One region of the Streptomyces sp. NPDC048462 genome, then DNA from elsewhere that is predicted to be linked to it. Evidence: riboswitches for the same ligand, from Rfam matches in the RefSeq annotation. Region 1 holds a riboswitch; the other holds the start of a gene.

The links. A riboswitch is a leader RNA that binds a small molecule or an ion and turns the genes downstream of it on or off. The one in region 1 is predicted to bind thiamine pyrophosphate.
Region 2: it holds a riboswitch for thiamine pyrophosphate, as region 1 does, so the genes downstream of both, thiO (glycine oxidase ThiO) here and ACGFU6_RS30405 (purine-cytosine permease family protein) in region 1, are expected to answer to the same signal.

What each region holds. Positions count from the first base shown of each region.
Region 1 is NZ_JBICXG010000024.1:10,763-14,159, forward strand. It holds gene ACGFU6_RS30395 (ROK family transcriptional regulator) at 1-567, shown strand, start outside; gene ACGFU6_RS30400 (formylglycine-generating enzyme family protein) at 564-1,529, shown strand; TPP riboswitch at 1,574-1,668, shown strand; gene ACGFU6_RS30405 (purine-cytosine permease family protein) at 1,659-3,059, shown strand; gene ACGFU6_RS30410 (MFS transporter) at 3,084-3,397, opposite strand, start outside.
Region 2 is NZ_JBICXG010000005.1:395,842-399,238, reverse strand. It holds gene ACGFU6_RS12725 (NAD(P)/FAD-dependent oxidoreductase) at 1-1,090, opposite strand, end outside; TPP riboswitch at 1,284-1,396, shown strand; gene thiO (glycine oxidase ThiO) at 1,394-2,572, shown strand; gene thiS (sulfur carrier protein ThiS) at 2,569-2,787, shown strand; gene ACGFU6_RS12710 (thiazole synthase) at 2,790-3,397, shown strand, end outside.

The DNA.
Region 1 (3,397 bases):
TCGGAAGGGGTCGGTGGCGGACTCGTCGTCAACGGCTCACTCGTGCACGGCGCCCACGGCGCGGCCGGCGAGATCGGCCACACCAGCTGCGACCCCGAGGGAAAACCCTGCCACTGCGGCGGCCGCGGCTGCCTGGAGGGGCTCATCTCCGTCCCCGCGATGCTCACCGCCTGCGCCGATCGCGGGGTCACCGCGCACGACGCCGCGGAGCTGGTCGCGCTCGCCGCCGGGGGCCAGCCGGACGCCGCCGACGTGATCCGGACCGCGGCCCTCGTCGCCGGCCGGGTGCTCGCCGCCCTCGCCGCGCAGGTGGACCCCGAGTGCATCGTCGTCTACGGCGAACCGGCGGCCCTGGACGGTCTCGTCCTCGCCCCCATCCGGCAACAGCTCGCCGCGCTCTCCCTGCCGTCCGCCCCCCGCACCATCGAGGTGCGCGGCTCCACCCTCGGCGGTGAGGCCGCCGCGCTCGGCGGGGTCGCCCTGCTGCTGCGCACCACCGGCCAGGACCTGGCGGAGCTGCTCGACCGCCCGGCACCCGGCACGCCCGGCGGCGGGACCGCCCGGTGAGCGCCTGCTGCGGGCCCGCCCGCGAGGGCGCCCAGGCCGTGACCGCCGCTCCCCCGGCGGAGTTCGCCGTCCCCGTGCGCGGCCGGGCCGAGCTGCTGCGCGGCATGGTCGCCGTACCCGGCGGACCGTTCCTGATGGGCGGCGAGGACCAGGACGCGTTCCCGGACGACGGCGAGGGACCGGTGCGGGAGGTCACGACCGGGCCGTTCCACATCGACGCGGCCTGCGTCAGCAACGCCCGGTTCGCCGTCTTCGTCAAGGCCACCGGCTATCGCACCGAGGCCGAACTCATCGGCTGGTCGTATGTGTTCGGCGCCTTCGTCCCCCCGTCGGCGCGCCGTGCCGTACTGCCGGGCACCGTGCCCGGCGCCCCCTGGTGGCGGGCGGTGACCGGGGCGCACTGGCGGGCACCCGAGGGGCCCGGCACCTCGATCGGCGACCGCCGGGACCACCCGGTGGTCCATGTGTCGTGGAACGACGCGACGGCCTACGCCCGGTGGGCCGGCAAGCGGCTGCCCACCGAGGCCGAGTGGGAGAAGGCGGCACGCGGCGGCCTCGTCCGGGCCCGGTTCCCCTGGGGCGACGAGCTGACCCCGAACGGCCGGCACCGCTGCAACATCTGGCAGGGCGACTTCCCGGTACGCAACACCCGCGAGGACGGTTACGCGGGCACCGCCCCCGTCAAGGCCTACGCGCCCAACGGCTTCGGCCTGTACAACGTCTCCGGCAACGTGTGGGAGTGGTGCGCCGACCTGTTCAGCGCCGACTGGCACACCAACGGCCGCGCCGAGACCCGCACCGACCCCGCAGGGCCGCCGCACGGCGAGTACCGGGTACTGCGCGGCGGCTCGCACCTGTGCCACCGCTCCTACTGCAACCGCTACCGCGTCGCCGCCCGCACCTCGAACAGCCCGGACAGCACGACCGGCCACGGCGGCTTCCGCTGCGCGCTCGCCGTCTGACCCCCCGCACCGCGGCCCGCAGCCGCCCGGCTATCCTGGCCGCCGCACCGGACACGGGGTGCCCCTCGCAGGGGCTGAGAACACACCCGTCGAACCTGAACCAGTTAGCACTGGCGGAGGGATGTCTTCATGTCATTGCCGTATGCCCAGGACGAGCGCGCCGCCACGGACCGGCGGCCCGCGTTCGACGGGCGGATGCCCACCGCCCCCGGTGATCTGCGCGTGGAGGCGCACGGGATAGCGCCCGTTCCGGAGGACCGCCGCTACGGCGGGCCCGGCCGGCTGTTCACCGTCTGGTTCGCCCCCAACCTGACCATGACCGGGGTCTTCACCGGCACCGTCGGCATCGCGCTCGGCCTGGACTTCGCGACCGCACTCACCGCCGTCGTGCTCGGCACGCTCGTGGGCGCCGTGCCCACCGCGTATCTGGGCACCTGGGGCAGCCAGACCGGGGCCGGGCAACTTCCGCTCGCCAGGCTGGCGTTCGGGCGCGGTGTGGTGCTTCCGGGCACGCTCCAGTGGCTGTCGTCCATCGCCTGGGACGCGCTGATCGGGCTGTTCGGCGGGGAGGCGCTGGCCCAGTTGTGCGGCTGGCCCTTCTGGCTGGGGGTGCTGGTCATGATGGCCGCCCAGGGCGCGCTCGGCGTGCTGGGGTACGAGGTGATCCACCGGCTCCAGACCGTGATGACCTTCGTCCTCGCCGCCGCGTTCGCGGTGCTCGCCACCAAGCTCCTGCACGGGGTCCACCCCGCCGCGACCGGCACCGCGCACGGCGCCGACCGGGCCGGCGCGTTCGTCCTGACGTGCACCATCGCCCTGAGCCTGGCGCTGTCCTGGGCGCCGTACGCCAGCGACTTCAGCCGCTATCTGCCGCGCACCGCTTCGCGGCCCCGGATGTTCTGGTGCACGCTGCTCGGTGTCAGCGTCTCGTTCGTGGCGGTCCAGACGCTCGGCCTGTGGGGTGCGTCCGTCTTCACCGACCAGACCGCGCACGGCGTCGACGCCCTGCTGGGCGGTGGCGCGCTCGGAGCGTTCGGGCTGCTCGCCATCGCGCTCGCCGCGCTGTGCAGCAACGCCATGAACGACTACAGCGGATCGCTGGCGCTGCAGACCATGGGCGTCCGCCTGCCGCGCCCCGTCGCCGCCGCGCTCGCCGCAGCCCTCGGCTTCCCCCTCGTCCTGTGGATGCACGCGGCCGACACCACCGCCCGCTTCCAGAACGTGCTGCTGCTCGTCGGCTACTGGATCCCCGGGTTCGTCGCCATCGTGGCCGTCGACTGGCTCGTCCGCGCGCGGACCCGCGGCGGCTCCCCCGTCGACCTGGCCGCCGAGAGCTCCCGCGCTCAGCCGTGGTGGCCGGCGCTCACCGCCTTCGTCGCCGCGTTCGCCGCCGCGGTGCCGTTCATGAACACCAGCCTGTACGTGGGCCCGGTGGCGAAGGCGCTGCACGGGGCGGACCTCGCCTACGGGGTGGCGTTCCTCGCGGCCCTCGCCGTCTACGCACCGCTGCGGCTGCGCCGCCGCGCCTGACGGCTCCGGGGCGGACCTCGGGTGTCACGCCTTCGCGGTCACCGTCTCGCCGTGGACGTAGCGCCCGCCTCGGAGCAGCGAGACGACTGCGGCCACCAGGCACGCCGCGATGGCGAAGTCGAAGGCCACGGAGAGGCCCTGCTCGAACGGTCCGGAGATCAGCGTCGGGAAGAACGCCCGCCCGGTGAGGTAATCGGCGTGAGCGGTGGGCAGCTGCGCCAGGGTCTCCGGGCCCAGCAGGCTGCGTACCGGGTTGTATCCCAGGAGCGCCGCGAACAGCACGCCGACCGGTGGCAGGGCCGCGACGCGTGCCGCGTCGGCGGACGGCACGCCCTGCT
Region 2 (3,397 bases), on a different contig from region 1:
TCAGGTCGCGCGGCCGGCCGACGGAGAGCACCGCGACCAGCACGCCGTCCCGCAGCCAGCACACGGACCAGGCGGGGCCGGCCGGATCACCGCGCCACAGCAGGGTGTCCGCGCCGTCGTGGTGGCCCGCGTACTGCACGAACCGGCCGAACTGCTCGGACCAGAAATAGGGCACGGGATCGTAGGCGGGCGACTCCTCACCGCCCTCCCCCGCCGCCCCGATGATGTGGGCGGCCGCGGTCCGCGGGCCCTGCAGCGCGTTGTCCCAGTGGTGGACCAGCAGCCGCGCCCCGTAGCGCGCGGAGGGGAAGGAGGCACAGTCCCCCACGGCGTACACGTCGGGCAGCGAGGTGCGCAGCGCCGCGTCGGCGGTCACCGATCCGTCGGGCCCGAGCTCGACGCCGGAGCCGGCGAGCCAGCCGGTGGCGGGCCGTGCGCCGATCCCGACGACGACGGCGTCGGCCGGGAGGGCGCGGCCGTCCGCCAGGACCACCCGGCCGGGCTCGACGCGGGCCACCCGCGCCCCGGTGAGGAGTTCGGCGCCGCTCTGCGCGTACCAGGCGGCCATCGGGGCGGCGACCTCGGCGGGCAGGGCGCCCGCCAGGGGCCGGGCGGCGGCCTCGACGACGGTGACCTCGCAGCCTGCGGCGCGGGCCGCGGTGGCGAACTCGGCGCCGATCCAGCCCGCGCCGACGACCACGACGGCGTGCCGGGCCTCCAGGACGGGCCGCAGCCGCGCCGCGTCGTCCAGGGTGCGCAGCAGATGGACGCCGGGCACACCCTCGGAGCCGGGCAGCACGACGGGTTCCGCGCCGGTGGCGACGACCAGGACGTCGTAGGGGACGGGCCCGTCGGAGGTGTCCAGTTCGTGGTCGGCGGCGCGCAGGCCCGCGACCTCGACGCCCAGCCGGAGCCCGATGCCGAGTGTCTCGAAGTCGATGTCGAAGGCGGATTCCTCGGCCTTGCCGAGCAGCACCGCCTTGGACAGCGGTGGGCGGTCGTAGGGCTGGTGGGGTTCGGCGCCGATGAGGGTGAGCGCGCCGGTGAAGCCCTGCTCCCGCAGGGCCACCGCCGTCTGCACGCCCGCCATGCCCGCACCGACGACGACCACCCGCCGCCCGGCCCGCTCCGACTGCCGTTCCGGTCGCTCCGCCCGCTGCTGCTCGTTCACCCGACCACCTTAATCAACTGACGGCCCGTCAGGAAAGGGGTTCCTCGCCGCCCCCGTACCGCCGCCCTCCTGCTTTACCCGGTGCGGGGGGCGGGGTCTAGGGTGGCCCACGTAAAAGACTCGCGGGAGCCCGGACGCACCGGGCTGAGAGGGAGGCTGGACGGCCTCCGACCGTACGAACCTGATCCGGGTCATGCCGGCGAAGGGAGGGGCTGGATGCCCATGCCTGTCCACCGCGCGAGCGGGTCCGACGTCCTCGTCATCGGGGGCGGGATCATCGGCCTGGTGACCGCCTGGCGGGCCGCGCAGCGCGGTCTGTCGACCGCCGTCGCCGACCCCGACCCGGGCGGCGGCGCCGCCCGGGTCGCGGCCGGGATGCTGGCCGCCGTCACCGAACTGCACTACGGCGAGGAGATGCTGCTGGGGCTCAACGTCGCCTCCGCCGCGCGCTATCCGGCGTTCGCGGCCGAGCTGGAGGCGGCGAGCGGGCAGGACATCGGCTTCCGCGCCTGCGGCACCCTGGCCGTCGCGCTGGACACCGACGACCGCGCCCATCTGCGGGAGCTGCACGAGCTGCAGCGCCGCTCCGGGCTGGAGTCGGAGTGGCTGACCGGCCGCGAGTGCCGGCGTCTGGAACCGATGCTCGCGCCGGGCGTACGCGGCGGCCTCCGGGTCGACGGCGACCACCAGGTCGACCCGCGCCGGCTGGCCGCCGCGCTGCTGACGGCGTGCGAGCGGGCCGGGGTCGTCTTCCACCGGCAGCGGGCCGAACGGCTCCGCGTGGTGCGCGACCGGGCGACCGGGGCCGTGCTGGCCGACGGTTCGGAGCCGGCCGCCGATCAGGTCGTGCTCGCCGCCGGCAGCTTCAGCGGCCGGCTCGCGGGCGTGCCCGATCAGGTCCTGCCGCCGGTCCGCCCGGTCAAGGGCCAGGTGCTGCGGCTGACCGTACCCACCGCGTACGCCCCCTTCCTCAGCCGCACCGTGCGGGCCGTGGTGCGCGGCAGCCACGTCTATCTCGTACCGCGCGAGAACGGCGAGCTGGTGGTCGGCGCCACCAGCGAGGAGATGGGCTGGGACACCACCGTCACGGCCGGTGGGGTGTACGAGCTGCTGCGCGACGCCCACGAGCTGGTGCCCGGCATCACCGAACTGCCGCTCACCGAGACCCGGGCCGGTCTGCGCCCCGCCTCCCCCGACAACGCCCCGCTGCTCGGCCGCACCGCGCTGCCCGGCCTCCACCTCGCCACCGGCCACCACCGCAACGGGGTGCTCCTCACCCCGGTCACCGGTGACGCCATGGCGCAGCTGCTGGCCGACGGCGAGCTGCCCGAGGTGGCCCGCCCCTTCTCCCCCGGCCGCTTCCCGGCCGCCGCCCCCGTCCGACAGGAGCAGCACGCATGACCGCGCCCACTTCCCTGGCCGTCTCCGTGAACGGCGAGGCCGTCACCGTCGCCGGGGGCACCACCCTGGACGCCCTCGTCGCGACCCTGACCCCAGCGCCGTCGGGTGTCGCGGCGGCGCTCAACGAGACCGTCGTACCGCGCGGGCAGTGGTCCGCCGCGACGCTCACCGACGGCGACCGGGTCGAGGTCCTGACCGCTGTCCAGGGAGGCTGACCGTGTCCGACGACCTCTTCACCCTCGGGGACACCGTCTTCGGCTCCCGGCTGATCATGGGGACGGGCGGGGCGGCCGGCCTCGACGTGCTGGAGCGCTCGCTGACCGCATCCGGCACCGAGCTGACCACCGTCGCGATGCGCCGCCTGGACCCGACCGTGCGGGGTTCCGTGCTCTCGGTGCTGGAGAAGCTCTCCATCCGCGTCCTGCCGAACACCGCGGGCTGCTTCACGGCGGGCGAGGCCGTGCTCACCGCCCGCCTGGCCCGCGAGGCGCTCGGCACGGACTGGGTCAAGCTGGAGGTGGTGGCCGACGAGCGCACCCTGCTGCCCGACCCGGTCGAGCTGCTGGACGCCGCGGAGATCCTGGTGGACGACGGTTTCACCGTGCTGCCGTACACCAACGACGACCCGGTGCTCGCCCGGAAACTGGAGGACGTGGGGTGCGCGGCGGTCATGCCGCTCGGCTCCCCCATCGGTTCGGGGCTCGGTATCCGCAACCCGCACAACTTCCAGCTGATCACCGAGCGGGCCCGGGTCCCGGTGATCCTGGACGCGGGCGCCGGGACGGCTTCGGACGCGGCGTTCGCCATGGAGCTCGGGTGCGCGGC